Regions from separate parts of the Enterobacter sp. MGH 24 genome, predicted to be linked through region 2. Evidence: predicted binding sites of a transcription regulator. Region 2 holds the regulator's gene; each other region holds the start of a gene.
What was found. The regulator Fur, encoded in region 2, represses iron uptake genes when iron is present. The targets are predictions, from matches to a motif close to ATAATAATGAGAACNACTATCAA.
Positions count from the first base shown of each region.

Region 1: the regulator Fur is predicted to act here: its motif matches at 2,518-2,540, upstream of ftnA (non-heme ferritin).
Region 3: the regulator Fur is predicted to act here: its motif matches at 4,048-4,070, upstream of feoA (ferrous iron transporter A).

Region 1 is NZ_KI535657.1:4,293,302-4,300,410, reverse strand. It holds gene L370_RS01890 (YecA/YgfB family protein) at 1-380, shown strand, start outside; gene tyrP (tyrosine transporter TyrP) at 417-1,568, opposite strand; gene ftnA (non-heme ferritin) at 1,880-2,377, opposite strand; gene yecR (YecR family lipoprotein) at 2,582-2,920, opposite strand; gene azuC (stress response protein AzuC) at 3,155-3,238, shown strand; gene L370_RS01910 (DUF2766 family protein) at 3,348-3,599, shown strand; gene L370_RS01915 (anaerobic C4-dicarboxylate transporter) at 3,642-4,985, opposite strand; gene L370_RS01920 (non-heme ferritin-like protein) at 5,378-5,881, opposite strand; gene araF (arabinose ABC transporter substrate-binding protein AraF) at 6,670-7,109, shown strand, end outside.
Region 2 is NZ_KI535657.1:2,742,784-2,749,892, forward strand. It holds gene chiP (chitoporin ChiP) at 1-571, shown strand, start outside; gene chiQ (ChiQ/YbfN family lipoprotein) at 619-945, shown strand; gene fur (ferric iron uptake transcriptional regulator) at 1,088-1,534, opposite strand; gene fldA (flavodoxin FldA) at 1,826-2,356, opposite strand; gene ybfE (LexA regulated protein) at 2,512-2,799, opposite strand; gene ybfF (esterase) at 2,928-3,701, opposite strand; gene seqA (replication initiation negative regulator SeqA) at 3,885-4,433, shown strand; gene pgm (phosphoglucomutase (alpha-D-glucose-1,6-bisphosphate-dependent)) at 4,458-6,098, shown strand; gene potE (putrescine-ornithine antiporter) at 6,243-7,109, opposite strand, start outside.
Region 3 is NZ_KI535657.1:1,069,680-1,076,788, reverse strand. It holds gene bioH (pimeloyl-ACP methyl ester esterase BioH) at 1-768, shown strand, start outside; gene L370_RS16615 (YdgH/BhsA/McbA-like domain containing protein) at 880-1,149, shown strand; gene feoC ([Fe-S]-dependent transcriptional repressor FeoC) at 1,183-1,419, opposite strand; gene feoB (Fe(2+) transporter permease subunit FeoB) at 1,430-3,748, opposite strand; gene feoA (ferrous iron transporter A) at 3,780-4,007, opposite strand; gene L370_RS16635 (Tex family protein) at 4,327-6,657, opposite strand; gene greB (transcription elongation factor GreB) at 6,745-7,109, opposite strand, start outside.

The DNA of each region.
Region 1 (7,109 bases), 1.6 Mb from region 2:
AGTTTGAACCGATGTTCGGTTACAACGACGTTGACGGTGAGAGCTATACCGTGGTGGAAGAGTGGTGCTATGGCTATATGCGCGGCGTGGCGCTGACGGACTGGTCAGCCTTGCCGGAAGCCCTGAAGGCCGATCTTGAGGTGATTGCGCTGCACGGGACGGAAGAGAACAGCGAAAAGCTGGATGAACTGTCCGAAGAGGAGTATATCGCCAGCATCGAAAGCATCCAGCCTGCGGCACTGCGTTTATATCAATACTGGGTTAACAACCCGCAGCAGCCGGAAGTGAAGAAGCCGACGGTGAACGGCACGAAGGTTGGTCGTAACGATCCGTGTCCTTGCGGCAGCGGGAAGAAGTTTAAGAGCTGCTGTTTGCACTGATAAAAAAAGGGGCTGATGATAGCCCCTTTTTTTTATTTAACCCACTTCCGGCAGCATCCCGGCTGCAATCAACACCTGCACCAGAATAATCACCACCCCACAGCCAAACACAACGCACAGCAGCGGTTTTCCGCCCGCCACGCGATATCCTTGCTGAGGATGCTGCTGGCGGCTTTTCCACGCCAGCAGGGAAGGGAGCAGCAGGGCCAGGATAGAGAGCGCCACCCCCGCATAGCCCAGCGCCATTACAAACCCGCGTGGGTAAAACAGCGCAAAAGCGAGCGGCGGCAGGAAGGTGATGGCCCCCGTCTGCAACCGTCCAGCCGCGGTATTGCGACGCTGGAACAGGTCGGCCAGGTAATCAAACAGGCCGAGCGCCACGCCCAGGAACGAGGTTGCCAGCGCCAGGTCGGCAAACAGGTGTACCGCCAGCTCCACGTGCGGGGAGGTGACGACTTCGCGCAGCGCCAGCAAAAAACCGTTCAGGCCAGCGTGTTGCGCCATCAGCCCAATAAAGGTTGAGGAGTCAATGCTGCCCAGCGTCACCAGCTGCCAGAAAATATAGGCGATCAGCGGGATCGCGCTGCCGATTACAAAGACGCGACGCAGCTTGCGGATATCGCCGTTCATATAGCTGACGATGCTCGGCACGCTGCCGTGGAAGCCAAACGAGGTGAAAATGACCGGGATCGCGGAAAGCGCCAGCCCTTTTTCCAGCGGCAGCGTCAGCAGGTTGACCTTGTGCACGTGCGGCGCCAGCAGCACCAGCATGATAATCAGGAAGAGAATTTTGGCGCTGAACAGAAAGCGGTTAAACAGATCGACCAGCGATGTCCCCACGCAGACCACGCCGCCGCCGATGAGCGCAAAGAAGATAGCCCCCGTCGCCGGGGTAATGTCAGAGCCAAACCAGTCGTTGACGCTGGAGGCGATAAGTTCCCCGGCGCCGCTGATATAGGCGGCGGTCAGGGCGTACATCAGGAACATCATGCTAAAGCCGGTTATCCACTGGCCGTAGCGTCCCAGATAGCGTGCCGCAAGCGAACCCAGACCGGTGTCGGCGGGCACGTGCTGGTAAACCTCAAGCAGCAGCAGGGCGGTGTAGCACATCAGCGCCCAGAGCGTGCCCAGCAGCAGCAGGGTCATGCTAAATCCCACGCCCGCGGCTGCCAGGGGCATTGCCAGCATTCCTGCGCCAATCGTCGTTCCGGCGACGATAAAAATACTTCCCAGGGTTCTGTTTTTCACGCTTTCCTCTACAACGATGCTTAACCGCGAATAAATCTGCGGCGCAGAGTAAGGCAAAAGGGGTAATTCGTCAAACCACCGTTACAAGGGGTGTAATGAAAGGTTTACGTATTGCGCTGCCGGCAATTCGACGACGTGGGGCGACGGTCAGGCGTGACGTAAACAGGGCGTACGGGGAATAAAATGGGTATTTAGATGCGGGGGAGGGAAGGTCAATTAACGCGGTGCCGGAAACCGGCACCGCGCTGAAATTAATTCTGCGTATCGAGAGTGGAAAGTTCTTTATCAATAAAGTAAAGACCTTCGCCGGATTTCCCCACCAGAGATAATTTATCCAGCACGGATTTAAACAGCTTCTCTTCTTCGTGTTGTTCAGCGACGTACCACTGAAGGAAATTAAAGGTTGGATAATCCTGGCTGGTCATCGCGGCATGAACCAGTTCGTTAATTTTCTGCGTGATCAGCTGCTCGTGCTCGTAGGTGGCGCGGAACAGTTCATCGAGAGAATTATACTCGGCAAACGGTGACGTCACGGTTTCAATGCGCGGCAGGCTGCCCGTATCCGTCAGATAATCAAACAGACGCTGCATGTGGGTCATCTCTTCCTGAGCGTGACGACGCAGAAACGCAGCCGCGCCTTCGAAGCTGTGATAGCTGCACCACGCGCTCATCTGCTGGTAGAGCAGGGATGAAAAAAGCTCAAGATTCATTTGTGCGTTGAGCTTGTCGATCATTTCAGTTTTCAGCATGGTGACGCTCCGGATTATTATTTCTGGTTCACAATGAGCGACACTATAATTTGTTATTTAATTATTTGCAAAACGTAAAATTTTTATTTTATTTATTTAAAATACGAATGGGAATAAAACGCATTGGCGATTTTTATAACCTAATAATGAGAATTGTTTTTGTTCGTAATAAAATAAACCGCCAGCACGCGCTGGCAGCTTCGATTAATACCACGGATTATTTGACTTAGGGTTAACGGCGTAGCCCATACATTTATACTGGATAGTCACGCTCTCGTTCAGGCACAAAGAGCCGCTCGTCAGGGTGCAGGTTTTAATGGGCTGACCATAGGCTGAGGCTGTGGCATACCCCATACTCTGACACGCTTTTGCCGCCGTGCCGTTATTTACATACTCATCGGAATACGCATTTTGCAGCGCTGCCTGGCCGTAGTCGAGGCGGACGATGCCGTTCGGCGCGTCGAGGCTGCTGACTTCAGCCTGGCGGTTGATACTACACCCCGCGAGCAGCAGGATTGTGCCGGCTACAATGACTCTTTTCATGGTTCGCTCTGAGTGGATGGAAATACGTTATCGTACCCGCAGATGCCCACTGCAATGCCTGGAATAGCCGGACAATCTGCCCTCACTCTTCGCAACGGGTCAAAGGTCAGCGCTTTCAGACCATGCCCTGATAGAAATGTGATGTGCATCACAAAAATGTTGATTTTTGTGATAATGGTCATATTATAAGCACGTTGACGATAAAGTTGTATAACAAGTTAATGGAGCACCATCGTGAAACTGCGCAAAATCCTGAAAAGCATGTGGGCCAATTACTGCCGCACGTTCAAAGACGTGCCGCCGGGCGCCATGTTCTGATAAAAAAACCTGCTTCGGCGGGTTTTTTTGTGCCTGCAGGCGACGAAGGGAAGATGTCAGGGGGCGTGTTTTGATACTATGGCGGCCTTTAAATAAGGAGAAAACCCCCATGTCACAAAACCTGAGCGCCGATCAGGAACTGGTCTCTGACGTTGTCGCCTGTCAGCTGGTGATCAAACAAATTCTTGATGTTCTGGACGTGATTGCGCCGGTTGAAGTGCGCGAGAAGATGTCTACGCAGCTGAAAAACATCGATTTCGCCAGCCATCCTGCTGCCGCTGACCCGGTCACGCTTCGTGCGATCCAGAAAGCCATCGCGCTGATTGAGCTGCGATTCACCCCGCAGGGTGAGTCCCACTAAAGCAGGGAAATGGGCGACGGCATGTGTCGCCCTTTGATGCGGTTAGAAGAACGTCTGGACCAGCAGGTAGCTCGCCGCGCACGCGCAGCTTACCCCAATCAGCCCTGGCAGAATAAAGCTGTGGTTGATGATAAATTTGCCGATGCGGGTCGTGCCTGAACGGTCAAATCCGATGCAGGCCAAATCACTTGGATAGGTCGGCAGGACAAAATAGCCGTATGACGCCGGGAAAAAGGCGATCAGCATTTTCGGGTCGATGCCGAGCATCAGGCCCATAGGCGCAACGGCCGTCAGCGCAGCCGCCTGGCTGTTCACCAGTTTTGACACCAGAAACAGCACAATGGCATACGTCCACGGGTGGCTTTTCACCACGCCTTCCAGCGCCAGCTTTAGCTCATCAAGATGCGCCTGGAAAAAGGTATCGCTCATCCACGCCACGCCGAACACCGAGAAGATCGCCACCATACCGGCCTTAAACACCGCACCGTTGGAAATCGCCGACGCATTGACCTTACAGGCCATCAGCATCACGGCGCCCGCAATTAACATCATCATTTGAATGACAAGGTTCATCGACAGCGCCGTCATTTTGCCTTTCAGCTCAAAGGCGGGGCGCAGTTCAGGGAATGCCCCCAGCAGGACAACCACGGCAATACCGGCAAAGAAAATCCACGTGGACCAGTAGGCCTGTTTAGGGAAACGCTGATTCATTAACGTCTCCGTACCGCCGTAGATAAACTCGCGCTGCTTAGGATCTTTCAGCTTTTCCTGAAACTCCACGTCATCAGCCAAATCTTTTCCGCGGCGTAAACTCCACAGGGCCGCAATGGCCACGCCGAAAAGCGAAGCGGGAACCGACACGGCGAGAATTTCCAGGATCCCCCACGCGTGGCCGATCCCATGCTGGGCCGCCAGGATGGAGACCAGCGACACGACGGCAACGGAAACGGGGGAAGCCGTAATCGCCATCTGTGATGCCACCGAGGCCACGGCCATGGGGCGCTCCGGGCGGATCCCTTTTTTCAGGGCGATATCCGCAATGATGGGGAACATGGTGTAGACCACATGCCCGGTGCCGCACAGAAAGGTCAGCATCCAGGTGGTGAAAGGGGCGAGCAGGGTGATGTGCTGCGGGTGTTTGCGCAGCAGACGTTCAGCAAACTGCATCATGACGTTGAGGCCGCCGGCGGTCTGCAGCGTAGCGGCACAACCAATCACCGCGAGGATGGTCAGCATAACGTCTACCGGCGGCTTACCCGGTTGCAGACCAAAGACAAAACATAAAATAAAAAGACCAATACCGCTGATTAACCCAAGCCCCATACCGCCGAAACGCGTACCCGTCAGCAGGCAGAGGAGAATAACAACAAACTCAATGGTGATCATGATGCTCCCTCGTCAATGATTATGTAACTAAATAAATCATCACACGTTGTGTGGTTAATCATTGGGAGCCAGATCTGAATTGTTAAATTTCAGCAAAAGCAGGAGGTTGGAGAGGGGAAAAGGAATCCTGCCTCAGGTGGGAGGAGGGATCCCCACAAAACAATGCCTGCACGGACGACTCCCTCTCCCTTGAGGGAGAGGGCTGTGGTGAGGGGGAACATACGGCTGTGGTGGTCATTCCGTTCACTTCATTTTCCTTGCTACTCTGTAACGACATGACCGCCGGACCAGGACATCGCTGTAAGTTATTCACTTGACTGATACAAAATTCATCGCTTCAGGTTAATAAATTCCTGGGAAACCCTCAGCCCGGTTGGAGCAGATTAAAAAACTCAGTGGTGCTGCACCGCCACAATGTCGAGCAGATGACGGTCGGTTTGCTCAGGACATAAACCCGCCTGCTGCGCATTATGGATCTCATCCGCCAGCGTCTTCAGCAGCATGCCGTCCTGCTGCTGCTCTTTGTCCATATCGCGTAAGAATTTAAGCGTCGTAATGTCCTGCTGCGCTTTGGCTTCATCGGCCAGCTTGCTGAGCGTGCTGCAGCGCTGTTCATACTCTTCAAGCGTTTTCTGAAACAGCTCTTCCAGGCAAGAGTAGTTTTCATTGATCCCATCAAGGGCTTTAACGACAGGATTTGCCCCTGCGGCTTTCAGGAAGTTAAAGACACGCATCATATGGGTGACGTTGCTTTGCGCCTGAGAGCGAAAGAATGTGGCAGATCCCGTGAGGCTATTCTCGGCACACCACGCACTTAAGTGAAGGTGCAGATTCGAGGCGTAGAACTCAAGGTTCATCTGCGCGTTAAGTTTTTGCATCATCGTTGGGGTAGCCATACTCATATCCTTATTGACTGTGGGACGTGATGTCCGTTGCATAACCTGAGCGTCAGGCAAATACGAAGAAAAGAGCAGAAATACAGATACTGCCGTGACCGAAGTCGACCGAAATTCACTTCCTGTGTTCGATATAAATAAGCATACCCTTGTCTTTGGTCTAAGAAAACTCTTAATTAGGCTGTGTTTACCATACATTACAAACTTTAATATAGTACAGAAATGCAATTAGCTAGCCATGAATTAAACATTGTTTAATGGACTGATAGTTAACGGTTTTTGTTGCTGAGATACATGGTTACTCTTTCGGAAATATTAAGTTGGAATATTACTCCGAGAAAAAGAGAAATACGGTTTAATCGTTTCGAATATATGATGTGCCAATAAAATTGCGCTAAATCAATTTCTGCGAAATAGCGGTTTTTCAGGTGACTCATGCATTTTTGATGAAAAACATATTAAACCCCTTTAACGCCAGGTGTCGTTTTGCCCGCTGAGGAGGATCAGGGATATCTTAGCTAATCTTATGGATAATTCTGCTTAACCCCATTCCATTTGTCTGACAAATCCTGCCTTTTTTATGTCATTTTTCGCTGAATTTATGTACGCAATTACTGTAATTCTGCGGTGTGATGGGGCTCTCTTATGGATGATTAATTTCCCGCTAAAACTATCACCAGCAATAACGCTTATGACGAGGTAAGCGCTAATGCCTTGTTTTAAGTCCGATTAAATAAGAAGCACGCACATATTCCCTACAGAAAAGAATGCTAAAGCTGGAGTTTACCATGCACAAATTTACTAAAGCGCTGGCGGCCATCGGTCTGGCTGCCGTTATGTCACAATCCGCTATCGCTGAGAATTTAAAACTTGGTTTTTTGGTAAAACAGCCCGAAGAGCCCTGGTTCCAGACTGAGTGGAAATTCGCCGATAAAGCCGGGAAAGATTTAGGTTTTGAAGTCATTAAAATCGCCGTGCCTGACGGTGAAAAAACCCTGAACGCCATCGACAGCCTGGCGGCCAGCGGCGCAAAAGGTTTCGTTATCTGTACCCCGGATCCAAAGCTGGGATCGGCAATCGCGGCGAAAGCGCGCGGTTACGATATGAAGGTCATCGCGGTTGACGATCAGTTCGTTAACGCCAAAGGCAAACCGATGGACAGCGTACCGCTGGTCATGATGGCGGCAACCAAAATCGGCGAACGCCAGGGCCAGGAACTCTATAAAGA
Region 2 (7,109 bases):
AGTCAGTAACGGCGGCGTCAATGACATTTATGACGGCACCGCGTGGCTGCAGGCGTTAACTTTCGGCTACAAGGTCGGTCAGGTTGATTTACGTCTGGAGGGCACATGGGTGAAGGCGGAAGGGCAGCAGGGCTACTTCCTGCAGCGTATGACCCCGACCTATGCCTCCTCCAACGGTCGTCTTGATATCTGGTGGGATAACCGTTCCGACTTCAACGCCGACGGCGAGAAAGCGGTCTTCTTCGGCGCAATGTATGACCTGAAAAACTGGAACCTGCCTGGCTGGGCGGTGGGCGCATCTTACGCTTACGCCTGGGATGCAAAACCTGCCGATATGGCAACACCGGACGCCTACTACGATCCAAACTATCGCCTGAAAGAGTCTTCCTACAGCCTCGATGCTATCTATACCCTGCAGGATGGCCGTGCGAAAGGCACAATGTTCAAACTGCACTTCACTCAGTATGACAACCACTCCGATATCCCGAGCTACGCGGGCGGTTACGGAAACATCTTCCAGGATGAACGTGACGTGAAATTCATGGTTATCGCACCGTTCACCATCTTCTGATGAATTGTCCGGCGGGTTAGCGCCCGCCGGACCGGAGACTGTACATGATGAAAAAAATCGTAACTATCGCGCTGCTGGCGTCAGGTCTGGTGGCATGTGCTCAGACTCAGGCACCCAAAGAAGATTCCCGCCTGAAGGAGGCGTATAGCGCGTGCATCAATACCGCTGAAGGATCGCCAGAGAAGATTGAAGCCTGTCAGAGCGTATTGAATGTGCTGAAGAAAGAGAAAGCGCATGAGCAGTTTGCGACGCAGGAAAATGTCCGCGTGATGGATTACCAGGCCTGTATTCAGGCGCGTAAAACCGGTAACGATCAGGAAGTGGCGAAGCGTTGCGATAAGATCTGGAACGAGATACGCAACAACAATAAATAAGTTGCTTTACGCCCGGTGGCGCTGCGCTTACCGGGCCTACAAAGGTGTCATAGCCCGTAGGCCCGGTAAGCGCAGCGCCACCGGGCATTTTTTTGGCAAAAAAAAAGCCAACCTTGCGGCTGGCTCAGAGTATGAATACTGATTATTTCGCGTCGTGCGCGTGATCGTCTTCGCGGCAATCGCCTTCAGCGCAGTGACCATAAAGGTACAGGCTGTGGTTGGTCAGGCGGATGCCATGACGCGCCGCGATTTCACGCTGGCGTGATTCAATGGAATCATCGCTAAATTCAATGACCTTGCCGCAATCGAGGCAGATCAGGTGATCGTGGTGCTGCTGCTGGGTCAGTTCGAAAACAGATTTACCGCCTTCGAAATTATGACGGGTAACAATGCCCGCGTCATCAAACTGGTTCAGCACGCGATAGACGGTAGCCAGCCCAATCTCTTCACCCATGTCGATAAGACGTTTATAAAGGTCTTCCGCACTGACATGGTGATTGTCTGGACCCTGAAGCACTTCAAGGATTTTTAACCGAGGAAGCGTAACTTTCAGGCCAGCCTTCTTTAATGCGGTATTGTTGTCAGTCATGCGGAATCTGTCCTGTTGCTAAACGATTCACTTCTGTAGGAAGTGACAGAAAATGCACCTGGGATAATGTGTCTCATTATAGAACTGCCATGGCTAAATGAAAACTGCAAGTCTCAGGCAAAATATGCTTATAAAAATGGGGTATCACCAACAAACTTGCTCAATGGAAAACCACATTTTATCAGGGAGACATTGTACAGGTCTGGGCGAAAAAGTTAAAAGATTGTAGCGATTAATTTAATCGGTTTGACCTGGAGCACGGGCGCAGCCGCCGCTGCGCCGCGATAAAAATCAGGCGTTCAGAATATCGTCCAGGTGCAGTTCCTCACGGATCTGCTTAACCCACTTCTCAACGCGCTCGACAGTCAGTTCTGGCTGACGGTCTTCGTCGATGGCCAGACCCACGAAGTGATCGTCATCGGCCAGGCCTTTAGACGCTTCGAAGTGGTAACCGGCAGTTGGCCAGTGGCCGACGATCACTGCGCCATTCGGCTCAATGATGTCGCGGATAGTACCCAGCGCGTCACAGAAGTACTCAGCGTAGTCTTCCTGATCGCCGCAGCCAAACAGGGCCACCAGCTTACCGTTGAAGTCCACTTCTTCCAGGGTCGGGAAGAAATCATCCCAGTCGCACTGGGCTTCACCGTAGTACCAGGTAGGAATACCCAGCAGCAGAATGTCATAGCCTTCCAGATCTTCTTTGCTGCTCTTGGCGATGTCATGCACATCAGCAACGTCTTTACCGAGCTGTTTTTGAATGTTTTTTGCGATATTTTCGGTATTGCCGGTATCACTGCCAAAGAAAATGCCGATGATTGCCATGAGTAAAATAACCTCTTGAAACTTAATAGTATGGTGGCGCAATTCGGCCACGGATAAGGGCAATAATAGCAGAACTGGCAACCCTGCGGAAACAGCTATCGCGCAGGACTGCACTCTGTGCTACATGAAAAGGGCGATAAAGGGAATTTTCAGACTTATGCCTGGCTGCGTAACGTCTCAAGCTGGGCGATCAACATCTCTTCAATGAGTTCGCTGCGGCTGATATTTCGCGCGTCAGCCAGCTCGTTCAGTGCATCGACGGCGTCGGCGTTAAGCTTCAGTTCGACACGCTTAAGCCCACGATTTTTATCGCGTTTAAGCTGGTTGCGTTTATTGATACGCAGCTGTTCATCGCGCGAAAGCGGATTCGTCTTGGGTCGTCCCGGGCGACGCTCATTCGCGAACAGATCTAGTGTCGTACGGTCCGTTTGTTCTTTGGCCATGATTCTGAGACTTCGGGGGAAACACGCCGCCCTGCTAATGCCCGGGCGATAAGCGCGCCATCATACATCACCAAAAACGGCACGCCAACGACTGGAAGCCCGCAGCCTTCCAGTCGCTTTCTTTTTAATCAATTTGCAGTATCAGCGAGATAGCGGCGAATGGCGCGCAGTACGGCATCCGGTTTTTCCGCATGCACCCAGTGCCCGGCGCCGGCAATCACGTGGGCGCGAGCCTGCGGGAATTGGGCCAGCAGCGTGTCGCGGTACGCGTCGGTTACGTAAGGAGAGTTACCGCCACGAATGAAGAGGGTAGGGTGTGGCCAGGCAGGTACCGTTTCCCAGCCCACGATATTGTTGTACTGGTCCCAGAGCACCGGCACGTTAAAACGCCATTGCCCGTCAACAAACGACTTCAGCAGGAACTGCACGACGCCTTCTTCATCAAGATGCTCACGCATGACGGCAGCCGCCTGTTGACGTGTCGCGACACCCGCTTCTGTGACCGCATTAATGGCGGCAAAAATCTCGTCATGACGACGGACGTCATAATCCACGGGCGCGACGTCAATCACCACCAGGCCGCTAATACGGTCCGGGGCCAGTGCCGTCAGGGCCATCACCGCTTTGCCACCCATGGAATGTCCGATCAGCGTTACCTTCTGCAGGCTATGTGCATCCAGCGTATCCAGCAGATCCTGCGCCATCGCCGCGTAGGTCATCTCGTCGGAACGCCCGGAAAGACCGTGATTGCGCATATCGACCTGTAAAATATCGTGGTCGGTAACCAGATCGCGCGCCAGCACGCCCAGGTTATCCAGACTGCCAAAAAGCCCGTGAACGAGTACGATGGGAGAATTATTGTTCGGCGATTGTGCAGTTTGCGCTCGGGTATTCAATTTCATGGCAAAGTTCTTTTTTTACGTATGTCAGGTTAGGGTATCATGTTGACCATTCTGCCGCCCGGCTGCAAGGTTCCAGTTTAATCTGACTTTTGCTGCCAACCAGGTTTGACGCTATCCGCTGTTGGGATTTGACCTTATAATCCCAATGACTTGTATTCAGATAAGAAATCGCACTGGATTAAGATGAAAACAATCGAAGTTGATGACGAACTCTATCAGTATATTGCCAGCCAGACGCGGCATATCGGGGAGAGCGCGTCCGACATTTTACGGCGCATGCTTAAAATTTCCGCCGCTGCACAGCCTGCTACCCCAGTCACCAAAGATGTCGTGTCTCAGCCGAGCGTTGTTGCGCAAGCAAAACCTGCCGTGACGCCGGCAAAAGATAAAGTGCGCGCGATGCGCGAGCTGCTGCTCTCCGATGAATACGCGGAGCAGAAAAAGGCGGTTAACCGCTTTATGCTGGTGCTGTCTACACTTTATTCACTGGATAACAAAGCGTTTGCTGAAGCGACCGAGTCGCTTCACGGCCGTACTCGCGTCTATTTCGCGGGCGACGAGCAGACGCTGCTGCAAAATGGCAATCAAACCAAACCTAAACATGTTCCTGGCACCCCATACTGGGTGATCACCAATACCAATACGGGCCGCAAGTGCAGCATGATTGAACACATCATGCAGTCCATGCAGTTCCCGGCGGAATTGATTGAAAAGGTTTGCGGTACAATTTAACCCTTGCATCAGAAGGACCCGGTAATGGCAAATCACAGCCGTGCAGGCCAACCTGCACAACAAAGCGATTTGATTAACGTCGCTCAGCTGACCGCGCAGTATTACGTGCTGAAACCGGTCGTGGGCAACGCAGAACACGCAGTGAAGTTTGGTACATCCGGTCACCGCGGCAGCGCGGCGCGCCACAGCTTTAACGAACCGCACATTCTGGCTATTGCTCAGGCCATCGCGGAAGAGCGCGCTAAAAACGGCGTTACCGGTCCGTGCTACGTGGGGAAAGATACCCATGCCCTGTCTGAACCGGCGTTCATCTCTGTGGTGAAAGTGCTGGCGGCAAACGGCGTTGATGTGATTGTTCAGGAGAATAACGGCTTCACCCCAACGCCTGCGGTCTCTAACGCCATCCTGGTGCACAACAAAAAAGGTGGCGCGCTGGCTGACGGTATCGTTATCACGCCATCCCACAACCCGCCGGAAGACGGTGGTATCAAATACAACCCGCCTAATGGTGGCCCGGCCGACACTAACGTCACAAAAGTGGTGGAAGATCGTGCGAACGCCTTGCTGGCTGACGGTCTGAAAGGCGTGAAGCGCATCTCTCTGGATGCTGCCATGGCGTCCGGTCACGTGAAAGAGCAGGATCTGGTTCAGCCGTTCGTGGAAGGGCTGGCGGATATCGTTGATATGGCGGCTATCCAGAAAGCCGGCCTGAAGCTGGGCGTGGATCCGCTGGGCGGCTCCGGTATCGAATACTGGAAACGTATCGCCGAGCATTACAAGCTGGATCTGACCATCGTGAACGATCACGTCGATCAGACCTTCCGCTTTATGCACCTGGACAAAGACGGCGCGATCCGTATGGACTGCTCCTCCGAGTGCGCGATGGCGGGCCTGCTGGCGCTGCGTGATAAATTCGATCTGGCGTTTGCTAACGACCCGGATTATGACCGCCACGGTATCGTCACCCCTGCCGGGCTGATGAACCCGAACCACTATCTGGCCGTCGCGATTAACTACCTGTTCCAGCACCGTCCGCAGTGGGGCAAAGAGGTGGCTGTCGGTAAAACGCTGGTGTCCTCCGCGATGATTGACCGCGTGGTCGAGGCGCTGGGTCGCAAGCTGGTGGAAGTGCCGGTGGGCTTCAAATGGTTCGTTGACGGTCTGCACGACGGCAGCTTCGGTTTTGGTGGTGAAGAGAGCGCGGGGGCATCTTTCCTGCGTTTCGACGGCACGCCATGGTCAACCGATAAAGACGGCATCATCATGTGCCTGCTGGCGGCGGAAATCACCGCGGTCACCGGTAAGAACCCTCAGGAACATTACAATGACCTGGCGGCACGCTTTGGTGCACCAAGCTATAACCGTATTCAGGCGAGCGCGACGTCAGCCCAGAAAGCGGCCCTGTCCAAACTTTCTCCGGAGATGGTCAGCGCAAGCACCCTGGCGGGCGATCCGATCACCGCGCGTCTGACGGCAGCACCGGGCAATGGTGCATCCATTGGTGGTCTGAAAGTGATGACCGAGAACGGCTGGTTCGCCGCGCGTCCGTCCGGCACGGAAGATGCGTACAAAATCTATTGCGAAAGCTTCCTCGGCGCTGAGCACCGTCAGCAGATTGAGAAAGAAGCGGTAGAGATTGTTAGCGAAGTGCTGAAAAACGCATAAGTCGTGTTCTGGTGCGGGCTGATGCCCTCACCCCGGCCCTCTCCCACCGGGAGAGGGAGAAAACATTAAAAACGGCAACCCTTGGGTTGCCGTTTTGCATTGACCTCGTAGGCCCGGTAAGCGCTAGCGCCACCGGGCTTTTTTTTAACTATGCTTGTTCTTCAATTCAAACCGTGGTGACACCAGACCGTACAGCGTCCAGCCCATAAAGGTCACCATTGCCCCGTAGAGCATCGCTTCCTGGCCGGATGAGTAGAGCGCATAGAAGCTGTAGATTGCCCCAATCACCGCCACAATATTGGCCGCACGCGCTTTGCGTGGATCCACCTTCGCCACCTTCTGAATAATCACCAGCGCTGCCATCGACAGAATATACGGAATGATATTCGTCACTACCGCCAGGTTGACCAGCACGTTGAACTGGCTGTTAAGCGACGGGCTAATGGTCATCAGCGACAATCCGCTCTGGAAGATGACAATCGCCAGCATGCCCTGCACCGGTGCATCCGCTTTAGTTACGCGGGAGAAGATTTTCGGGAAGTAACCTTCATCAGCCGAAGATTTAAACACCTGCGCGATGGTGAACTGCCAGCCGAGAAGCGAACCGCAGCAGGACATCACCATCAGACCCATGATCGCTTTCCCGACTTCCGGGGTGAACATCTGCGCGAAGGCCAGCCCGAACGGCGCCGTGGAGTTAGCCAGATCCATATTCGGTACGATACCCGCAATCACGTTAGTCGAGACGATATAGATCACCGCCGCGCCCAGCGTTCCGCCCAGAACGGCAATCGGAACGTTCTTTTCCGGATTCTCTACCACTTCCGCGTTTGCGCAGGCGGATTCCAGACCCAGGAAGGCCCAGAGCGTCATGGCGATAGAAGAGCCGACGGCGGTAAAGAACGGCACATGGTGCGGGTTCCAGGAGTTGGCGTAGAGTGTCGGGCTGAACCAGAACCAGCCGATGATGCACAGGCCGACAACCGGGATAATCACGCCCCAGACGGTGAT
Region 3 (7,109 bases), 1.7 Mb from region 2:
ACGCTGTGGTGGCAGACCGTAGGGACAGGAAATTGCCATCTTGTGCTGCTGCACGGATGGGGCCTGAATGCGGAGATATGGCATTGCATACGTGAGGAACTAGCCTCGCATTTCACGCTGCATCTGGTGGACTTACCCGGCTTTGGCCGCAGCCGCGGTTTTGGCGCGTTATCGCTAGATGAGATGGCGCAGCAGGTTCTGGACGCTGCGCCGCAAAACGCGGTTTGGCTGGGCTGGAGCCTGGGCGGGCTGGTGGCGAGCCAGATTGCGCTGTCGCGGCCTGACCGCGTAAAAGCGCTGGTGACGGTGGCGTCGTCGCCCTGTTTTAGCGCGCAGGACGCGTGGCCAGGGATCAAACCTGACGTGCTGGCGGGCTTCCAGCAGCAGCTGAGCGACGATTTCCAGCGGACCGTAGAGCGGTTCCTGGCATTGCAGACAATGGGCACTGACACCGCGCGTAAGGATGCCCGCACGCTGAAGCAGACCGTGCTTTCGCTGCCGATGCCGGAGGTTGAGGTGCTTAACGGGGGTCTTGAGCTCCTGAAAACGGTTGACCTGCGCGAGCCGCTGGCAGCTCTGACGGTGCCACACCTGCGTATCTACGGTTACCTCGACGGGATTGTGCCGCGCAAAGTGGTTCCGCTGCTGGATTCACTCTGGCCGGACAGTGAATCGCAAATCATTGCCAAAGCCGCGCATGCCCCGTTTATCTCTCATCCGACGGAATTTTGTTCAGCGCTGATTGCGTTAAGTCAACGTTTAGACTGATTATTTTCTATCCAGCCTGGAAAAAGTTACACACCGCAACCATACTCCTGATGTCGTTGCGGTTGTTCTGCCTACGATAATCAAAACAACAATCCTATGGAGAGTCAGGTTATGAAACTTGTTACAGGTATTGTCACTTCTCTGGTTATTGGGTCACTGTCATTTGGCGTCTTTGCGGCAAAAGAGCTGGAAAAAGATAAAGTTGCCGGCATGAATCTGACGAAAATTGGTGAGATTTCTACGTCTGACACCACCGCGCCGATGGACGCGAGAAAAGAGCTGTCGAAGAAAGCGGATGAGCTGGGCGGAACGTACTACGTCGTCACCAGCGCTGAAAAACAGACCAAAAACGTACGCGCAACGGCGGACGTCTACAAGTAATACGATAAAGCCAGGCAGCGATGCCTGGCTTGATTAACGCAGTGCCCACCACTCCCTGAGACAGGCCTTTCCTTCCGGACAGCTTTTACAACTGCCGGAGAGACAACCGTCCGCGTCTTCCTGAATCCGCACGGCTTTCCCCATGGCTTCCAGTCTTTCCAGAATGGCATCGATCATCGGCTGCGGCGTATGCAGGCTGAGGCTCAGCTGTTTCGCCTCCATTCGCCCTTGCAGTGCCAGCAGATCACGAACCTGAATCAACGATGCCATGGTGTGCTCCTTAGTGACAGTCGCCCGCCGGGCTGCTGCAGCAGGTCGCGGCGGTTTTACGGTTTGCCAGCAGGTCGATGTCGACGCGGCTGCGTGCCCGCCGCAGAAGACCGAGCACTATTATGTTAAACAGCACAACCGCGAGAATGCAGACCAGGCTGTAGCGCGGATGCTGGCTGAAGTTAACGGTTTGATAAAAGAGCGTCGACAGCGAGTACGCAATGTTTAACCCCCACAGGATGGAGAAGCCCATCCAGCCGCGGCTGGACTCGCGGGCAATCGCCCCCATCACCGAGATGCACGGAATGTAGAGCAGAACAAAGATGAGGTAGCTGTAGGCCGCGGACGCGCTGCCAAATTTCTCGCTCATCACGCCCATGGCTCCCGTCGCCATTTCACCGTCGCCTTTGCTCGCTTCAATTGGGTTCGCCAGCACGCTCAGGCTGAAGGTGTCTTTCAGGCTCTGCCAGGTCTCCTCTACGGCACCCAGCAGTTCATGACCGAGATGAAACTCTGCCGGATTAAATTCCTGTTCCTGAATGTTCTCAGCGGTATAAAGCGTGTTCAGGGTGCCGACAACCACCTCTTTTGCCATCGCACCGGTGAACAGCCCGACGGTTGCCTGCCAGTTATCCTCATGCACGCCAATCGGTTTGAAAACGGGCGTGATGACGCGGCTGACGGAGGCGAGGGCCGAGTCGTTGATGTTATCTGCCGCCTGCCCGCTGAGGGTGAAGCTGTTCAGCGCGCTCAGGAAAATGCTGACGATGACAATCACCTTACCGGCGCGCAGCACAAAGCCTTTCAGGCGCTGCCAGGTCTGGATCGCCAGGCTTTTCAGATGTGGCACGTGATACACCGGCAGCTCCATCACAAACGGTGACGCTTCACCGCGCATGATGGTGTGCTTCAGCATCAGACCGGTGAGGATCGCCATCACAATACCCAGCACATACAGCGAAAAGACCGCCAGCGCGCCCTGTTGGCCAAAGAAGGCTGCGGCAAAGACCGCAAAGATGGCCAGACGGGCACCGCAGGACATAAACGGCGCCATCATGATGGTCATCAGACGTTCACGCGGCGCATCAAGCGTGCGCGCGCCCATCACCGACGGCACGTTACAGCCGAAGCCGACAATCAGCGGGACGAAGGATTTACCCGGCAGACCCAGCGCCTGCATCAGACGATCCATCACGAACGCGGCGCGCGCCATGTAGCCGGAATCTTCCAGGAACGAGAGGAACAGATACATCATGCCGATCTGCGGCACCAGCGGCAGAACGGTGTTGATACCGCCGCCGATCCCCTGCGCGAGGAAGATGGTTAACCATTCCGGGAAGTGCAGGGTGTAACCCACCCACTGAATACCGTGGACGAAGATCGCGACGGAACCGGCGTCGAAAATAGGCTGGAGTGCGCCGCCGATGTTAATGGCGAGCAGGAACATCACGTACATCACCAGCAGGAAGATGGGCAAACCGAGGAAGCGGTTAAGCACCACTTTATCCACCGCCGCCGTAAAGCGGCTGGGTTCTGCCGTCAGGGCGTTACTGACCACGTCGCAAATCGAGGCGATGGCCTGGTAACGTGCATCGGCGATGTGCAGCGCCGGGTCGTCCAGCTCGTCGCTAAGACGAGCTACCGTCGCGTCCAGCTTATCTGCCGCATGCCCGGCGTAAGCGCGGCTGTAGATATCCCCTTCCAGCATCTGCAGACCAAGCCACAGGCGCTGTTTCGCAGGCATGCTTGTGTCCATCTCCTGCGCCAGCACATAGGCTTCGCGCAGGAGAGGCTGTGCGTAATGCACCAGCTCAATGTCGCGATTACCCTGGTGACGGTCAATGGCCAGCTTCAGCGCATCAATACCGCGAGCGCGCGTCGAGACCAGCGGAACGACCGGGCAACCCAGGCGCGCGGAGAGGGCATCGACGTCGATACGCAGCTTTTGTTTCTCCGCTATGTCGAGCATGTTGAGCGCCACGATGCAGGGGATCCCCAGCTCCAGCAACTGCAGCGTCAGATAAAGGTTACGTTCGAGATTGGAAGCGTCGACCACGTTGATCAGCAGGTCCGCGTCGCCGCCAAGAATATAGTGGCAGGCAATCTGCTCATCCAGCGAAGTTTGCGACGAAATGGTGGTTAAGGAGTAGGTGCCGGGAAGGTCAACCAGCGTCACCTGGCTGTCCGTTGTCGTGAACTGGCCCTCTTTACGCTCAACCGTCACGCCCGCCCAGTTGCCCACGCGCTGGCGGGCTCCGGTCAGCTGGTTAAAAAGGGTGGTCTTGCCGGAATTAGGATTGCCAATTAAGCCAATAGTTAACTTTTTCATTTTTTTTAGACTCACTGAAACCGCTGGCTTGTTATCGGGATAAGGCTTCGACTTCAATTAACGCGAGGTCTTTCTTACGCAGCACCAGATTCACGCGGCGGGTTTCGATATGAACCGGGTCACCTAGCGGCGCCACGCGCACGACCTGGAATGACGAGCCGGGCAGCATGCCCAGCGACAGCAGCTTTTGCCGATAGGCCGGGCTAATTTCGCGGGTAAAACCGGTAATCTTCCATGCACTGTCTGGAGTGAATTGCATAACGCCTGATTCCACGAAAGGTTAAATTATCTACTATGGGATGATAATGAGAATAGTTTTTATCAGCAATATTAAAACTGTGACGGAATGTTGTTTGCGGTATTAATTTACGGCCTGTTTGACCTTGCTCAATATTTGCTGAATTGCCAGGAAAACGAAAAGGGGAGTATTTGTTAACGGGGTGATAATTCGTGGTTTAAATATGGCTACATCCTATTTATTTTAATTCGCTGCGGCCTGCTTGCCGGGCGGCACTGCGTTTGCCCGGCCTACAAAAGCGTAGGCCCGGTAAGCGCAGCGCCACCGGGCGTTGACAACCTTAGCGTTTCTTACCCATCGCTGCCGCCAGCGCATCCATCATCGCGCTGTTGCCTGCAGGCTGTGCATCACGTCCGCGAGGTTTCGCGGCCTTCGCGGCCGGGCGCTGCTGCTCGCGACCACCGCCATTGCCGCCACGACGCGCGTTGGTGTCGCCCGGCTGCTCGTCCAGACGCATGGTCAGGGCGATACGCTTGCGCTGCAGATCCACTTCCAGCACTTTGACCTTCACGATGTCGCCCGCTTTGACCACGGTGTGCGGGTCTTCAACGAACTTGTCGGCGAGGGATGAGATATGCACCAGACCGTCCTGATGCACGCCGATATCCACAAACGCGCCAAAGTTGGTGACGTTGGTCACCGCGCCTTCCAGCACCATGCCGGGCAGCAGGTCGTTCATGGTTTCCACGCCGTCAGCAAAGGTCGCCGTTTTGAACTCAGGACGCGGATCGCGGCCCGGCTTTTCCAGCTCTTTGATGATGTCGGTGACGGTTGGAACACCAAATTTGTCGTCGGTGAAATCAACGGCTTTCAGGTTGCGCAGGGCGCTGCTGTCGCCCATCAGGTCTTTCAGCGCCTGCTGGGTGGCGGCCAGAATACGCTCGACAACCGGATAGGCTTCCGGGTGAACGGTAGAGGCATCCAGCGGGTTATCGCCGTGGTTGATGCGCAGGAAGCCCGCACACTGCTCAAAGGCTTTTGGCCCCAGACGGCTCACCTTCAGCAGCTGCTGACGGTTCTGGAACTGACCGTTCTCATCACGCCAGGCGACGATGTTCTGCGCCATCATGCGCGTTAAGCCCGCCACGCGGGTCAGCAGCGGAACGGAGGCGGTGTTCAGGTCAACGCCGACGGCGTTTACGCAGTCTTCCACGACAGCATCCAGCTTGCGCGCCAGCTGCGTCTGGCTCACGTCGTGCTGATACTGGCCCACGCCGATGGATTTCGGGTCGATCTTCACCAGCTCCGCCAGCGGATCCTGCAGGCGGCGAGCGATCGAGACCGCGCCGCGCAGGGAAACGTCCAGGTCCGGGAACTCTTGCGCCGCCAGCTCGGACGCGGAATAGACGGATGCCCCCGCTTCGCTGACGATCACTTTCTGCGCCGTCACTTTCGGGAACTGCTTCTGCACGTCGAGGTAGAAACGCTCGGTTTCGCGTGAGGCCGTACCGTTACCGATGGCAACCAGCTCCACGTTGTATTTTTCGCACAGCGCCGCCACCACGACGGCCGCTTTCGCCGCCTGGCCGGTGTGCGGGTAAATGGTGTCGGTGGCAACCAGCTTGCCGGTGCCGTCAACCACGGCGACCTTCACGCCGGTACGCAGACCCGGATCGAGACCCATGGTGGCGCGCAGGCCAGCAGGAGCAGCCATCAGCAGGTCGTGCAGGTTACGGGCGAAGACGTTGATCGCTTCGTCTTCGGCGCGCTCGCGCACGGTGCCCATCAGCTCGGTTTCGAGGTGCATCAGCACCTTGATGCGCCAGGTCCAGCTCACCACGCCTTTGCGCCAGCTGTCCGCCGGGGCGTTGTTCAGGCGCAGGCCAAGATGGTCGATAATGATCTGCTCGCAGTGGCTCTCTTTCGGCGGCTCGTCGAACTGCGGGTCGGCGTTCAGGGAGAGCTGGAGCACGCCTTCGTTGCGGCCGCGGAACATCGCCAGCGCGCGGTGTGAAGGCGTAGTGGAGATCGGTTCGTGGTGATCGAAGTAGTCACGGAATTTCGCGCCTTCTTCCTCTTTACCCGCGACGACGGTAGAGACGATGTGGGCATTCTTCCACAGGTAATCACGCACTTTAGCGAGCAGGGCGGCGTCTTCGGCGAAGCGCTCCATCAGAATGTAGCGCGCGCCGTCGAGGGCGGCCTTGGTGTCCGCTACGCCTTTGTCGGCGTCGATAAATTTCGCCGCTTCGGTTTCCGGGTCATGGGACGGCTCGTTCCACAGCAGGTCGGCCAGCGGCTCAAGGCCCGCTTCAATCGCAATCTGCCCGCGCGTGCGGCGCTTTGGTTTATACGGAAGATAGAGATCTTCGAGTTCGGTTTTGCTCAGGGTACCGTTAATGGCGCTTTCCAGCTCGCCGGTCAGCTTGCCCTGTTCGCCGATGGATTTGAGGATCGCCTGACGACGTTCTTCCAGCTCGCGCAGATAGCCCAGACGGGTCTCCAGGTTACGCAGCTGCGTGTCGTCCAGACCGCCGGTGACTTCCTTACGATAGCGTGCAATAAACGGCACGGTGTTCCCTTCATCAAGCAGGCGAACGGCAGCTTCTACCTGTTCGGCTCTGGCCTGAATATCACCCGCAATAATGCGGCAGAGCGAATCTTTCATCATGGCTTTATCATCTGTTGAGTCGAAAAATCAGGGGATAGTTATACGGGCTGACACGGCAAAATGCCAGCCGGGGAGGGCGCTCTCGGACTATTTTACGTAGACGATCTCATTGACGTACCAGCTGGCTTCTCCGGCTGGGGTCTGAACGACGGCCAGGTCGCCCACTTCCTTTTTCAGCAGCGCGCGGGCCATCGGGGAGTCGATGGAGATGTAATCCTTACGACCAAAAATTTCATCGTAGCCGACAATACGAAAACGCAGGGTGTCACCGTCGTCGTTTTCAATCTCCACCCACGCGCCGAAGAACACTTTGCCCTCCTGCTGCGGGGAGTAATCGACAATTTTGAGATTCTCGAGGCACTTGGTCAGATAGCGAACCCGGCGGTCAATTTCGCGCAGCCGCTTTTTATTGTACTGGTAGTCAGCGTTTTCGCTGCGATCGCCCAGGCTTG